2 regions of the Paenibacillus sp. FSL F4-0125 genome follow, and region 1 is predicted to be linked to the other one. Evidence: a T-box and tRNA genes for the amino acid it is inferred to sense, from the RefSeq annotation. Region 1 holds a T-box; the other holds one or more tRNA genes.
What was found. The T-box of region 1 lies ahead of pheS (phenylalanine--tRNA ligase subunit alpha). A T-box ahead of a tRNA ligase gene usually reads a tRNA of that ligase, here a tRNA-Phe.
Positions count from the first base shown of each region.

Region 2: it has a tRNA-Phe gene. The T-box ahead of pheS (phenylalanine--tRNA ligase subunit alpha) is inferred to sense a tRNA for this amino acid. The anticodon was not compared.

Region 1 covers NZ_JBBOZJ010000001.1:1,896,896-1,904,920, reverse strand. Annotated here, with positions in the region: gene pheT (phenylalanine--tRNA ligase subunit beta) at 1-795, opposite strand, end outside; gene pheS (phenylalanine--tRNA ligase subunit alpha) at 1,133-2,167, opposite strand; T-box leader at 2,228-2,514, opposite strand; gene NST74_RS08310 (ABC transporter substrate-binding protein) at 2,701-3,735, opposite strand; gene yjfF (galactofuranose ABC transporter, permease protein YjfF) at 3,849-4,817, opposite strand; gene NST74_RS08300 (ABC transporter permease) at 4,807-5,847, opposite strand; gene NST74_RS08295 (sugar ABC transporter ATP-binding protein) at 5,854-7,365, opposite strand; gene NST74_RS08290 (ABC transporter substrate-binding protein) at 7,450-8,025, opposite strand, start outside.
Region 2 covers NZ_JBBOZJ010000001.1:150,768-158,792, reverse strand. Annotated here, with positions in the region: gene hprK (HPr(Ser) kinase/phosphatase) at 1-740, opposite strand, end outside; gene NST74_RS00780 (ABC transporter ATP-binding protein) at 951-2,072, opposite strand; gene NST74_RS00775 (PucR family transcriptional regulator) at 2,187-3,290, opposite strand; tRNA gene NST74_RS00770 (tRNA-Lys) at 3,431-3,503, opposite strand; tRNA gene NST74_RS00765 (tRNA-Tyr) at 3,509-3,594, opposite strand; tRNA gene NST74_RS00760 (tRNA-Phe) at 3,604-3,676, opposite strand; tRNA gene NST74_RS00755 (tRNA-Asp) at 3,742-3,819, opposite strand; tRNA gene NST74_RS00750 (tRNA-Thr) at 3,833-3,908, opposite strand; tRNA gene NST74_RS00745 (tRNA-Val) at 3,942-4,017, opposite strand; tRNA gene NST74_RS00740 (tRNA-Met) at 4,026-4,102, opposite strand; tRNA gene NST74_RS00735 (tRNA-Ser) at 4,133-4,224, opposite strand; rRNA gene NST74_RS00730 (23S ribosomal RNA) at 4,307-7,235, opposite strand; tRNA gene NST74_RS00725 (tRNA-Ala) at 7,376-7,451, opposite strand; tRNA gene NST74_RS00720 (tRNA-Ile) at 7,472-7,548, opposite strand; rRNA gene rrf (5S ribosomal RNA) at 7,590-7,706, opposite strand; rRNA gene NST74_RS00710 (16S ribosomal RNA) at 7,831-8,025, opposite strand, start outside.

The DNA.
Region 1 (8,025 bases):
CACATAGTTAGTGATGTCTACGATGTTGTTAATTGGACGAATCCCTGCCGCCATCAGACGATTCTGAATCCACAGCGGTGATGCTGCAGGTTTAACACCCGAGATATAACGAACAGCGTAGTGGCTGCAAAGTTCTTCATTCTCAATCTTAACGGAAATAGATTTATCAGCTGCTCCGCTGATCTCAATGATTTCGCCTGCTGGATTAGGCAATTTGATCTCGCGTCCAAGAATCGCGCTCACTTCATAAGCAGCACCAATCATGCTTAGGCAATCTGAACGGTTCGGAGTCAGATCGAATTCCAGAATCTCATCATCTAAACCCAGCAACTTTGAAATATCTTGACCGATCTCTGTTCCCTCTGGAAGCACAAGAATTCCTTCTTGTTGCTCTTTAGGAAGCAATTTATCATTCAGTCCTAATTCTTTAGCTGAGCAGATCATCCCTTGCGATAATACTCCGCGCAGCTTTGCTTTTTTGATATCGAGTCCTGGCAGCTTAGCACCAACAAGAGCTACAGGAACGGTTTGTCCCGCAGCCACATTTTTTGCGCCGCAGACGATTTGCAGATCTTCACCTTGACCTGCATCCACGATACATATGTTCAGCTTATCAGCATCAGGATGCTTTTCCTTCGATTTCACATAGCCGGTTACGATGCCCGAAATCCCTTTATTTCGGCGCTCTACTCCGTCAATTTCAATGCCGGCAGCGGTAATCTTCTCCGCTAGCTTTTCAGCGGTTACTCCTTCAATCGATGTATAATCAGCCAACCATCCGGTTGATACTTTCATGTCCGCTCACTTCCTTTATGTTTCAGATGTATTTATCTACTTGCCGTTCGATCTGCTTCCAGTCGGAGGCTTGATTAAGAGCTCTCAATTTCAACTACAAAACACTATTAAGAGCGGTCCCTGCAAGGAATCTTTGGACTTCCGGCCGCTGTTGTCCCCAGATTTCTTGATCTAAACCGCTCTTCGCGGTGGAAATCCGGGGACAAAGGCGGTCGCTATCGCTCCTACAGTTCCAAAATTCCTTTCCGATCCTAGCTTAATAGGGTTTTTACAACATGAAATCAAATGCTCCAAAATCCATCCTCCGAATCCGTCAGCCAGCTCGCCCACCAAAAATCTAAACGCCCTTGAACTGCTTTACAAAACTCATATCGTTGTTATAGAAATGACGGATGTCATCGATGCCGTATTTAAGCATAGCAATCCGCTCAACACCCATACCGAATGCGAAGCCGCTATACTTAGCAGGATCATAGCCACCCATTTTCAGAACATTTGGATGCACCATACCCGCGCCAAGAATTTCTAACCATCCGCTTTGCTTGCACAGTCTGCAACCATCACCGCCACATTTGAAGCAGCTTACGTCCACTTCAACGCTAGGCTCGGTGAACGGGAAGAAGCTCGGACGAAGACGAATGCCTGTATTCGGGCCGAACATCTCCTGCACGAATTGCTGAAGCGTACCTTTCAGGTCACTCATCCGAATGTTGCTTCCGATAACCAAACCTTCGATTTGATGGAACTGGAAGGAGTGCGTTGCATCGTCATCATCACGGCGGAATACTTTACCCGGGCAGATGATTTTAACTGGAACTTCACCGTTCATAGCCTGCATAGTACGAATCTGTACCGGAGATGTTTGAGTGCGCATGAGCAGATCATCCGTCAAATAGAAGGAATCCTGCATATCACGAGCCGGGTGGTTCTTAGGCAGATTTAGGGCTTCAAAGTTATAATAATCGGTCTCCACTTCAGGACCTTCAGCCACACGGTAACCCATACCAATGAAAATATCCTCAATTTCCTGAACCACTCTGCTAAGCGGGTGAATGCCCCCTTGCTGCATGCGTCGGCCCGGCAGGGTTACGTCGACTTTTTCAGCCTGCAGACGCTGTTGTGTCTCCTGTTGTTGAAATGCCTCTTGCTTCGCTCCAATAATCTCCTCAATCGCACTACGCACCTGATTCGCTACTTGCCCGATAACCGGACGCTCCTCAGCACTAAGTCCTCCCATACCACGTAGAACTTCTGTAAGCTCACCTTTTTTACCGAGATACTTCACTCTTAGGTCATTCAGAACCTGTGGATCCATAACCTCCTGCAACTTAGCCAGTGCCTCTACCTTCAATGCTTCCAACTTCTCTTTCATGGCCGTGTACAGCCCCCTTCAATCATTGTCTAGTTCAACAAAAAAAGGCCTTTCCTCCCGGTAAGGGACGAAAAGACCGTGGTACCACCCTTGTTAGATAAGCTGATCTGTTCCCCTTAAGAGCTTCATTCCCTCTTTTGGCTGGACAGATACCTATCTCACTTTATACAGAAATAACGGTCTGTGACCGGTTTCCCCTACGCTTCCTTGCAAGGCAATCTTAAGGAATTCAAGGAACTGCTCCGGAGTGAACTTCGACAGCTCTGTTTCCTAGAAACGCTCTCAATCACCGGCGTCTCCTCCCTGTAAGTCAGGCACTGTGTACTCTTCTCCATCAATACATTTCACAATTCAATCTAATTGTCAGGTATCTCTTTAATGTAAGAGATATGTCTATTTATTATATGCAAAATCTGTCGTTTTGACAAGTTCAAGCATAATTAGGTCAATTTTGATCTGGCTTTAAGCTAGCTTCTGACTCCAGCTGCACCCCCGGAAGGAACACCTCAAAGCGAAAGCTTTTTATCATCTGGTTAATATGTCCGGTTATCTACTTCCATTGCGGCCAGTTCCTGAGGGTAAATATCTTCTGCTGGAACCATACGTTTGGGGAGGGTCCGGCCCGACATAATCTCTTGGGTAGCTTGCATTAGTAAAGGACCCAAGAGCGGATTGCATTCAACGACAGCATTAATGTTCCCGGCAATCATCTGTTCAAAGGCCCGGCGTGTCCCGTCAATTGAAATTATTATAATATCAGTACCCGGCTTCAGTCCGGCCTCCTCAATGGCTTCAACTGCACCAACGGCCATGTCATCATTATGGGAGAACAGCACCTGCGGCCACTCATCTTGAGGCAGGCTCAGGTATTCCTGCATGATCTTACTCCCTCCTGCCTTAGTAAAATCCGCAGGGCGGGTAAGTGTAATTTCAAAGGTATTCCGCCCCTTTATCGTCTCCCGAAACCCGCGTCCGCGGTCAATTGAAGGGGTGGATCCGATAGTACCCTGAAGTTCGGCAATTTTGATTTGTCCGGTATGATGCCGCATTTTGTCCAGCATATATTTAGCGGCCTTCACCCCTTCTTCAAAGAAGTCAGAGCCTATGCAGGTCACATAAAGTGAGTGGTCTTGCACATTAATAGAACGGTCAAGAATGATGACGGGTATGCCTGCCTGCTTTACTTCTTCTAAAATATCATCCCATCCGGTCTGCACAACAGGGGCAATTGCAATGATATCTACATTGCTCTTCATAAATGAACGGATGGCTTCCACCTGCTTTTGCTGAGATTGCTCAGCATTCTTCATAATTAGTGAAATGCCCGCTTCCCGAGCTGCCTCCTTAATGGAATTCGTATTTGCAGCTCTCCATGTACTCTCCGAGCCCAACTGGGAGAATCCGAGTAATATAGTTTTGGCTGCAGGCAGATCTGCCTGCGGAGGATTATTGATCTTCAAGGGGATTTCCGTAGGCCTGAGCGAAGGTTCCGCACTCCTGACCCCTGCTCCAAAGCAGCCAGTCAGGAACACAAACACTAAGCAGACTATCCATTTCCCTGCTTTCACTGAACTCTCCCCCATTTTGGTAACGGTTGCATTTATAAACGAAAACTATCGGGAACCCAAGAAAACGGAGCCCGATGGTAATTGTAGCAACAATTCTATAGTAAGAGCAACTGCTACTGCCTTAGGATAGAACGTCTTGCACTAAGAATTCTCTGAAACAGGATAAAGGTGAAGAGCAGCAGACCGATAACAATTTTGGTCCACCAGGAACTGAGTGTACCATCGAAACTGATTAAGGTTTGGATTACGCCCTGAATTAGCACACCGAAAAAGGTACCAAGTACATAACCGACGCCTCCAGTTAGTAACGTTCCACCTATGACAACCGCAGCAATCGTGTCAAGCTCAAAACCAACTGCATGAAGCCCGTATCCCGATAGCATGTAGAATGTGAACACGACGCCAGCCAAAGCTGAACAGAATCCGCTAAACGCATATACCAGCACTTTGGTTCGCGCAACCGGAAGCCCCATCAGCAGCGCCGATTGTTCGTTTCCCCCAAGAGCGTACACATTGCGGCCAAATCGCGTATAATGCGCGATGAAGATAGCGGCGGCTGTGACAATCAACGCAACAATAGCACTGATTGAAATAAAGCTGCCACCCGGGAGCGTGATCTTGGTCTGCGCTACATTCGTATAGAAAGCGTTATCTATCGTTATCGTATCAATGCTGATTACATAGCACAATCCACGAGCTAAAAACATTCCCGCTAAAGTCACGATAAAAGGCTGAATTTTAAAATAGTGGATAATGGCGCCCATTCCGGATCCAAAAACGGCGCCCATAAGAAGTACTAGCGGAATAACGACTGCTGGAGACCATCCTTGCTGCTGAATCAGGCTCGCTGACACCATTGTTGTGAGAGCGATGATTGAGCCGACGGACAAATCAATACCTCCGGACAGAATGACAAAGGACATGCCGATGGCGGTAATCAGCAGAAAGGCATTATCCACGAAAAGGTTCATCAGTACCTGCAGAGAGAAAAAACCGGTATAGCGGAAAGAACCTGCAGCAAACATGGCCAGAAACAGTGCAATCGTTACAATAATAGGAATATACTTGCGTTTAAGAAACATGGCGTGCAATCTCCTTTTCTCCTGGATAATGCCGCTTTTTCCACCGCAAGGCAAGTGCTGCCCGGAAGGCAGACGACTGGATCAAGCAGACCGCTAGCACTACGAACGCTTTGACTACCAGCGTGATTTCCGGCGGAACACCGATCATGTAGATTGTGGTGGTCAGCGTTTGGATGATCAGGGCTCCGACAACAGTTCCAAGTAAATAGAAGCGTCCGCCGTTTAGTGATGTTCCGCCGATAACGACTGCCAGGATGGCATCTAGTTCATACCACAGCCCTGCGTTATTTCCATCTGCGCTGGATACATTTGAACTCAACAGCAATCCGGCTATACCGGCACACAATCCGCAGAATATATATACGGACATCATCACCCATTTGGCACGAATACCCGACATCAGACTTGCCATCGGGTTACAGCCAACCGATTCAATAAACAGCCCCAGTGCTGTCTTTCTTGTGAGCAGTACGGCTGTAACAAGAACGGCCGCTACTACAAAGATGGAGAACGGCAAAGTCGCCAATGAACCGGAGCCGATATAAGTGTATTTATCGCTCGTCACTGTGATAATCTGTCCGCCAGTAATGAGTTGGGCTATTCCGCGCCCGGCCACCATAAGAATCAAGGTGGCAATAATCGGCTGAATGCCAGCGACTGACACCAGCAGCCCATTCCATACCCCCAGAAGGAGAGATAGCACCACTGCCATTAGTACCGATATCAGAATCAAGGACAGCATATTCTGATCCGAGCCTTTGCTAATGGAAAGACAGGCAATAGCTCCCGATATAGCCACGATTGATCCGACGGACAAATCAATCCCGCTCGTAGCCACAACCAGAGTCATTCCGATCGCCACGAGTACCAAAGGGGCGCCAAAGTTGAGAATATCGATCAGACTGCCGTATAAATGCCCGTCTTGCAGCGTAATCGAGAAGAAATCAGGAGAATAAAAAAGATTAAATAGCATCAATGCAGCCAGTACGCACAGCGGCCAGAATAAATGATGTTTATAAATGGTTTTCATATGATCTCAGCTCCCTGCTATTGCCTGCATGATTGTATGCTGGCTCATATCCTTGTCTGAAATTTCCGTTACTTTATGCCGGTCCCGTAGAACAACGATTTTGTCGCTGACGCGAATCACTTCTTCCAGTTCGGAAGAAATAAACACAAAGGACATTCCTTGGCGTGAAAGTGACAGTACCAGCTTCTGAATCTCCGCTTTTGCGCCAATATCTATCCCGCGGGTCGGTTCGTCCAGAATAAATAAATCCGGCTCAGTTAACAGCCATCTGGCGAGTAGCACCTTTTGTTGATTACCACCGCTTAAATTCTTAATCAGGTGATCGGGATTGGGCGGGTTGATATTAAGCATACGGATATATTCCTCTGCAACTTCGTCCTGACGCTTTCGGGAAATGGTCTTGAACCAGCCCAGTTTGGCCTGCAGGGCAAGAATAATATTTTCCCGGATCGAAAGATCTCCAATGATGCCTTCAGTCTTTCTATTTTCTGAACAGAAGGCAATCCGCCGATGAATCGCCTCACGCGGCGAGCGTACGTTTTCTCCTCCAACAGCAAACGTAAGCTTACCGGTATCAGGCTTATCGGCTCCGAACAATAACCGTGCAGCTTCGGTCCGGCCCGAACCCAAAAGACCGGCAAGGCCAACAACTTCTCCCTTAGAGATAGACAGATCAAACGGTTCGATGGATCCCTTCCGACCCAGTCCTTCAGCTTTGAGCAGCTCCTCTCCCGCTTTATCCTTATTGGTTCCTGAAAGAACAGGAAGTTCCTCCAGCAAATTCAGTTCCTTGCCGATCATCTTCAGAACAAGATCCAGCCTAGTCAGATCTTTTGCCATATGCTCCCCGGCAAATTCCCCATTTCGCAGGATGGTTACCCGGTCGGAGATTTCATACATCTGATCCAGAAAATGAGTAACGAATAGAATCGCAAGCCCGTCACTTTTCAGCTTCCTCACTACACGGAATAATTGTTCGACCTCATTTTTGTCCAGACTGGAGGTTGGTTCGTCCAGAATCAGAACCTTTGCGGAAATATTTAGTGCCCTGGCAATAGCGATTAACTGCTGTACAGCAACGGAATACATGTGCAGAGGTTGAGCCACGTCTATATCTAGATTCAAACGGTCCTTTAGCAGCACTTCCGCCTTTCGGTTCATTTCTTTCCAAATGATGCGGCCCAGTTTTCGGGGCTCTCTCCCGATAAATATATTCTCTGCCACTGTCAGATTGGGGCAAAGATTGACTTCCTGATACACTGTGCTAATGCCGGCCGCCTGTGATTCCAGTGGATTGTGCACCGTTATAGGAATGCCTTCCATTTCTACAGTTCCGTCATCAATGGAATATACGCCGGTCAGTACTTTGATCAACGTTGATTTTCCTGCGCCGTTTTCACCCATAAGCGCATGTACTTCTCCGGGAAAAAGACGTAAACTTACACCGCTAAGTGCTTTGACTCCCGGAAACCGTTTATGAATATTGGTCATTTGCAGTATGGGCCTTGCCATGCTCATATCATCATCCACTCCTTGGTTTAATGAAGCCACTCCGTGAACCTGGTCACCAGCTACGGAGCGGCGGTGTTAAATAGGTCAGGATTAATATTGACGGCTTGGCAGAGCTTCCTTGGCCTGTTCGGAAGTAAATGTCGTTTCTTCGGTCACAATACGGGCTTCAACCGTTTTTCCATCGACAACATCCTGAACCACTTTCATTAATTGAGGTCCAAGCAAGGGGTTACACTCGACGATAAAGTTGATTTTTCCATCGCTGGCAGCCTGCATTCCGTCTTTAACTGCATCGACCGAAATGATTTTAATATCTTCTCCGGGTTTCAGTCCGGCAGCTTCAATCGCTTGGATTGCACCCAGCGCCATATCATCGTTATGCGCATAAAGAACATCAATATCCTTATGGGCTTTCAGAAACGCCTGCATAACTTCTTTCCCCTTGGCCCGTGTAAAGTCTCCTGTCTGGGAAGCAACAATCTTAAGCTTAGGATTGCTGGAGATCACTTCCTTGAATCCCTGCATACGGTCATTAGCCGGAGCAGAGCCTGTGGTTCCCTGCAGTTCAACGATATTTATGTCTTCTGCGGCATCCTTATATTGGTCAGATAACCATTGACCAGCCTTCCGTCCTTCTTCTACAAAGTCAGAACCTAGGAATGTCAC
Region 2 (8,025 bases), 1.7 Mb from region 1:
AGTCCAAGCCGGTCATATTGCTTGTCTTGCTGCCAAGCTTCCAATCTAACAACAAGTGTAATCCGTTTATGATTACGAATGGCACCCGCACCAAACAGTGTCATTACATTAATGATACCTACTCCACGGATCTCCAGTAAATGACGGATTAACTCAGGTGCTGTACCATGCAGCTGGTTATCTGAAGTCTGACGGATTTCTACGGCATCATCAGCAATCAAGCGATGTCCGCGTTTTACAAGTTCAAGGGCTGTTTCACTTTTACCAATCCCACTACTACCGGTGATTAGCATACCTACACCATATACATCACAAAGTACGCCATGTATCGTTGCTGTAGGGGCTAATTTTCCTTCTAAGAAGCTCGTCAACCGGCTAGAGAAAATAGTCGTAGCCATGGAGCTCCGAAGCACAGGAAGTGCCTTTTCATTACTTATGTCAATTAACTCCTGAGGCACATCCAAACCACGTGTAATTACAATACAAGGTGTGTTGTCATTACAAATTCCACGAAGTCGACTTTTCCGCTCAGCTTCAGGCAGCATGGAGAAAAAAGCGAGTTCTGTTTTGCCTAGCAATTGAACACGTTCTTCTGGATAATATTCAAAATAACCAGCAATCTCTAGTCCAGGGCGATTCAGGTCATCGACCGTAATGGGTCTCTTTAGACCTTCCTGGCCGGAAATAACCTCTAATTGAAAATGCTGTACCAATTCAGATACTTTTACTTTCTTAGCCATGTAAGTTCGTCCTTTCGTCACCTGCGGTATTTGTCCGCTTACTGCGTCCGGTTGGCAGCGATCTCATTACATTCCGGAGGTAATTCTCCTGCTATCTTAATTGATAACGCCTATGAATGCAATCTTAGCGCCTAACCAAACAGGGTCCATCTAAACAATAAAGCCACCCTTTCGGGTGGCTTTATCAAGAGAGAAAAGATCTTTACAATCTTATCCCAACAAAATGTTAGCTTCGGATTCTTTATCAAAGAAGTGAATTTTGTTCATGTCGATAGCCAATTTTGGCTTGCTGCCTTCGCGAGTAGTGGAACGTCCATCTACACGAGCGATTACAGTAGATTTACCAAGGCCGCTCAAGTAAAGGAGCATTTCATGACCAAGGTTTTCAGTAACATCAACCAATGAAGTAAAGATTGTGTTCGGGGAAGCTTCCAAGAATACTGGCTCTTCATGGATATCTTCTGGACGAACGCCCATGATTACTTCTTTACCGATGTAACCTTTGTTGCGGATGATTTGTGCTTTTCCGCCTGGTACTTCAACATCAAGGTTCTCAGCACGGAAACGGATAGAACCGCTTACTTCAGACAAAGTACCATTGATAAAGTTCATTGTAGGGGATCCGATAAATCCAGCTACGAACAAGTTTGTAGGTTCATTGTACAACTCTTCAGGGGAAGCTGCTTGTTGAATGATACCATCATACATAACTACGATGCGATCACCCATTGTCATAGCTTCTGTTTGGTCATGCGTTACGTAGATACAAGTGGTTTCAAGGCGTTTAACCAGTTTAGTGATTTCAGCACGCATTTGACCACGAAGTTTAGCATCCAAGTTGGAAAGAGGCTCATCCATCAAGAAGACTTGTGGATCACGTACGATAGCGCGTCCCAAAGCGACACGTTGGCGTTGACCACCGGAAAGCGCTTTTGGTTTACGATCTAGCAAATGCTCGATATCGAGAATTTTAGCAGCTTCGCGAACTTTCTTGTCGATTTCATCCTTCTTCACTTTACGAAGTTTCAAACCGAAAGCCATGTTTTGGTATACGCTCATATGCGGATACAGGGCGTAGGATTGGAATACCATCGCGATATCGCGGTCTTTAGGTGCAACGTCGTTAACTACACGATCGCCAATGTACATTTTACCTTCAGAGATTTCTTCCAAACCAGCGATCATACGCAAAGTTGTGGATTTACCGCAACCGGAAGGTCCAACCAATACTAGAAATTCCTTATCTTTAATATCAAGATTGATATCGATTACTGTCGCTTTATCTGAACCCGGGTATTTTTTGAAAATATGCTCTAAACGTACGCCTGCCATTGTATTTCCCCCTCGAGTTAATTATTAATTAGTTAAAATAAAAATTCTGTTTCCTTGTACATTTATATTACCCCAGTCGGGACACGATGGCTATTTGTAAGGTTCACAAAAAACCTATTTCCTTTTCGTCACTTTATACAAAAGCATAGTAAGCTTCACAATAGCAGCGTCCCCAAAGCTTCTTACATCTGCCCCAGTCTCTTGTTTTATCTTATCCAGACGGTATAGGAGCGTATTACGATGGATATATAGCTTCTTGGCGGTTTCACTTACATTACAGTCCATCTCGAAGAAAGTCTCTAAGGTCAGCAGCATTTCTTTATCTGATAGTACAGAGGAATAATCACCAATTTGTCCAAGCAGCTGTTTACGGCGTACGTCAGGTATGCTGTTAACCAAACGTTCCAAATGCAGCTCCCAAGGTAAATGAATATACTCTCCTACTTGAAAAATACGACCAAGAACAATCGTCTCCCTGAGCAAAGCCACAGATCCTGTTAATCCCTTAACAGGGACAATAGCCGGAGCCACCGCCAAATGGAATACACCTACCCATTCACTTGCTATCAGCTCATGTAAACCCATACTAGTCTGTGCTAGAAGATCATCTACACTCTCTTCTTCATCATCCTTATCATCCCCGCCCATAAGCAATTCTTTACGGGCTAAAATTAACCATTCCTTTTCTTGAAGAGGAATTAGCATGATTTCATTCTCAAAATAGCTGCGCAGCAATTTCATCAGTGAACGATAAGTTATCTGTGGGCTGTGTGCAATCTCACTACTAAGGAGGAATGGAATCATGTCACCGAACAGACGCCCCTTTAAGGTCATCTCATCCGGAATCTCAGTGTCATTCTTCTCTTGCTCTAGCTCTGTGTTTAACCAGGCGCCAAGCTGCCGTGCCTCCACTTCGCCTTCTTCTCTAAGCCCTGTAGCTTTAAGTGCAATAGCAAAATTCCGAACTGCATAATTGACCAATTGTACTTCCAGAGAGCTGAGCCCTTCCATTTCTACCCAAACAGCGGTTATACGTCCGTCACTCTCATACAAAGGTGCCCAGAGATGGCCCTCATGGATTACCAGCTGATCCTGCGCTTCTAATCCCATGCTAAAAAGAGAAGCTGAATGCTGCCTCCCTAACTGCTTGATTCCGGTTCTCTTTCCGGTGAGCTGCTCTAATTTTTTCCGCAATGTCTCACTATCCATAGTCACCATGCTCCACCACTTTTGCTCTTTTCGCCTATTTTAGCATATTCTCTTATATTATGTTAATCGCTACATTAGCGCGCCACTATAATACAACTTTAAAACACAAAAAAAGCCATCACCTTATGGTGATGACTTTCTGTTTGGGATGAGCCATGAAGGACTCGAACCTTCGACACCCTGATTAAAAGTCAGGTGCTCTACCAACTGAGCTAATGGCTCATAAATGGTGGGGGATGATGGATTCGAACCACCGAACACGTACGTGAGCAGATTTACAGTCTGATGCGTTTGGCCACTTCGCTAATCCCCCAGGGAAAAGTGGCTCGAGACGGATTCGAACCGCCGACACGAGGATTTTCAGTCCTCTGCTCTACCGACTGAGCTATCGAGCCATATTAAATTGACATAAAAATAAAGTGGTAGTATTAAACTTCCCACCCTAATCTTGTGGAAAAAATGGCGGAACCGACGAGATTCGAACTCGCGATCTCCTGCGTGACAGGCAGGCATGTTAGGCCAACTACACCACGGTTCCGCATTAGTAATAATGGTGCCGGCGAGAGGACTTGAACCCCCAACCTACTGATTACAAGTCAGTTGCTCTACCAGTTGAGCTACACCGGCACGGTGTAAAAAGTATTCCTAAAAAAGTAATAATGGTGGAGGCTGAGGGGATCGAACCCCCGACCCTCTGCTTGTAAGGCAGATGCTCTCCCAGCTGAGCTAAGCCTCCAGGTATTATGGTAGCGGCGAAGGGGATCGAACCCCCGACCTCACGGGTATGAACCGTACGCTCTAGCCAGCTGAGCTACACCGCCACAATAATTAGAAATGCTATGGATTGAAAATGGCGGAGAGAGTGGGATTCGAACCCACGCACCGCTTACGCAGTCTAACCCCTTAGCAGAGGGTCCCCTTATAGCCACTTGGGTATCTCTCCAAACGATATCAGTACCACAGCAATCCAAACAGGAATTTGACTCCCTGAAAACTGAATCCGAATTGAATTTGCGTTTTAAGTATAGGATAAGCCCTCGACCGATTAGTATTGGTCAGCTCCATGCATTACTGCACTTCCACCTCCAACCTATCTACCTCGTCGTCTTCAAGGGGTCTTACTAATTGGGAAATCTCATCTTGAGGGGGGCTTCACGCTTAGATGCTTTCAGCGCTTATCCCGTCCGTACGTAGCTACCCAGCCATGCTTCTGGCGAAACAACTGGTGCACCAGCGGTACGTCCATCCCGGTCCTCTCGTACTAAGGACAGCTCCTCTCAAATTTCCTGCGCCCACGACAGATAGGGACCGAACTGTCTCACGACGTTCTGAACCCAGCTCGCGTACCGCTTTAATGGGCGAACAGCCCAACCCTTGGGACCTACTTCAGCCCCAGGATGCGATGAGCCGACATCGAGGTGCCAAACCTCCCCGTCGATGTGGACTCTTGGGGGAGATAAGCCTGTTATCCCCAGGGTAGCTTTTATCCGTTGAGCGATGGCCCTTCCATGCGGTACCACCGGATCACTAAGTCCGACTTTCGTCCCTGCTCGACTTGTAGGTCTCGCAGTCAAGCTCCCTTATGCCTTTGCACTCTTCGAATGATTTCCAACCATTCTGAGGGAACCTTGGAACGCCTCCGTTACTCTTTAGGAGGCGACCGCCCCAGTCAAACTGCCCGCCTGACACGGTCCCCGTACCCGATTAGGGCACTAGGTTAGAACCTAGATACGATCAGGGTGGTATCCCAACGGCGCCTCCACCGAAGCTTGCGCTCCGATTTCTACGGCTCCCACCTATCCTGTACAGATCGTACCCAAATTCAATATCAAGCTGCAGTAAAGCTCCATGGGGTCTTTCCGTCTTGTCGCGGGTAACCTGCATCTTCACAGGTATTAAAATTTCACCGGATCTCTCGTTGAGACAGCGCCCAAGTCGTTACGCCATTCGTGCGGGTCAGAATTTACCTGACAAGGAATTTCGCTACCTTAGGACCGTTATAGTTACGGCCGCCGTTTACTGGGGCTTCGGTTCATAGCTTCGGGTTACCCCTAACCACTCCCCTTAACCTTCCAGCACCGGGCAGGCGTCAGCCCGTATACTTCGCCTTGCGGCTTCGCACAGACCTGTGTTTTTGCTAAACAGTCGCTTGGGCCTTTTCACTGCGGCCCCCTCGTGCTATTCACACTACCGGGGCACCCCTTCTCCCGAAGTTACGGGGTCATTTTGCCGAGTTCCTTAACGAGAGTTCTTCCGCGCGCCTTAGAATTCTCTTCTCGCCTACCTGTGTCGGTTTGCGGTACGGGCACCTTCTCCTGGCTAGAGGCTTTTCTTGGCAGTGTGAGATCATGACCTTCGCTACTACAATTTTCGCTCCCCATCACAGCCCAGCCTTAACGATGTGCGGATTTGCCTACACATCAGCCTCACTGCTTAGACGGACATATCCATCAGTCCGAGTCACTACCCTCCTGCGTCACCCCATCGCTCATAGCGGATTACGGTGGTACAGTAATTTCAAACTGTTGTCCTTCGACTACGCCTTTCGGCCTCGCCTTAGGTCCCGACTTACCCTGAGCGGACGAGCCTTCCTCAGGAAACCTTGGGCTTTCGGCGGATCAGATTCTCACTGATCTTTTCGTTACTCATACCGGCATTCTCACTTGTATGCTGTCCAGCGCTCCTTACGGTACACCTTCAACCCACATACAACGCTCCCCTACCCCAGATACATACGTATCTAGCCATAGCTTCGGTGGTGTGTTTAGCCCCGTTACATTTTCGGCGCAGAGTCACTCGACCAGTGAGCTATTACGCACTCTTTCAATGGTGGCTGCTTCTAAGCCAACATCCTGGTTGTCTGTGCAACTCCACATCCTTTCCCACTTAACACACACTTGGGGACCTTAGCTGATGGTCTGGGCTGTTTCCCTTTTGACAATGGATCTTAGCACTCACTGTCTGACTCCCGGCAATAAGTATATGGCATTCGGAGTTTGACTGAGCTTGGTAATCCTTGCGGACCCCGCACCCAATCAGTGCTCTACCTCCACTACTCTTATACCGAGGCTAGCCCTAAAGCTATTTCGGGGAGAACCAGCTATCTCCGAGTTCGATTGGAATTTCTCCGCTACCCCCACCTCATCCCCGCACTTTTCAACGTGCGTGGGTTCGGGCCTCCAGTGCGTGTTACCGCACCTTCACCCTGGACAGGGGTAGATCACACGGTTTCGGGTCTACGTCCACATACTCATTCGCCCTATTCAGACTCGCTTTCGCTGCGGCTCCGTCTTCTCGACTTAACCTTGCATGTTAAACGTAACTCGCCGGTTCATTCTACAAAAGGCACGCCATCACCCATAAATAGGGCTCTGACTTTTTGTAAGCACACGGTTTCAGGTTCTATTTCACTCCCCTTCCGGGGTGCTTTTCACCTTTCCCTCACGGTACTGTTTCACTATCGGTCGCCAGGTAGTATTTAGCCTTAGCAGATGGTCCTGCTGGATTCATACGGGGTTTCACGTGCCCCGCACTACTCGGGATCCGTCTCGGAGAGAACACAGTTTAGGCTACAGGGCTTTTACCTCTATCGCGGGCCTTTCCAGACCTCTTCGCCTACCATATTCCTTTGTAACTCCATGTGAGACGTCCCACAACCCCTAAGAGCAAGCTCTTAGGTTTAGGCTGTTCCGCGTTCGCTCGCCGCTACTGACGGAATCACTATTGTTTTCTCTTCCTCAGGGTACTTAGATGTTTCAGTTCCCCTGGTCTGCCTCTACATACCCTATGTATTCAGGTATGAGTAACTGCGAATTACCACAGCTGGGTTTCCCCATTCGGACACCCCCGGATCAAAGCTTGCTTACAGCTCCCCGAGGCAGTTTCGTTGTTCGCCACGTCCTTCGTCGGCTCCTGGCGCCTAGGCATCCTCCGTGTGCTCTTATTAGCTTAACCTTGATTTTTCTTTCGAAAAATCTCACTAATAACATTTACTTGTTTGCACAAGTTGCTAAAAGATGTTCTAAAACGCAAATTCGTTTCGGTATCCAGTTTTCAAGGATCAAAGTTAAAGAAAGTATTGAATTTAAAAATTATGGTGGAGCCAAGCGGGATCGAACCGCTGACCTCCTGCTTGCAAGGCAGGCGCTCTCCCAGCTGAGCTATGGCCCCATAAAGGGATATAAGTTATATGGTGGGCCTTGGTGGACTCGAACCACCGACCTCACCCTTATCAGAGGTGCGCTCTAACCAACTGAGCTAAAAGCCCATATAACATATAATATTGTGAATCAACCAAAGTGGTTGTTCGCTTGGCGGCGTCCTACTCTCCCAGGACCCTTCGGTCCAAGTACCATCGGCGCTGGAGGGCTTAACGGTCGTGTTCGGGATGGGTACGTGTGGAACCCCTCCGCTATCGCCACCAAACGCATATGAAAGAGACTTGCTCTTTCAAAACTGAACACGAGTGAGTGTTTGAACCCGAAGGTTCTATTGTGGAAGTTAAACTTCCGATTTGAATGTCTCCACTTCCGAAGACGATTCTCCATAGAAAGGAGGTGATCCAGCCGCACCTTCCGATACGGCTACCTTGTTACGACTTCACCCCAATCATCTACCCCACCTTCGGCGGCTGGCTCCCTTGCGGGTTACCCCACCGACTTCGGGTGTTGTAAACTCTCGTGGTGTGACGGGCGGTGTGTACAAGACCCGGGAACGTATTCACCGCGGCATGCTGATCCGCGAT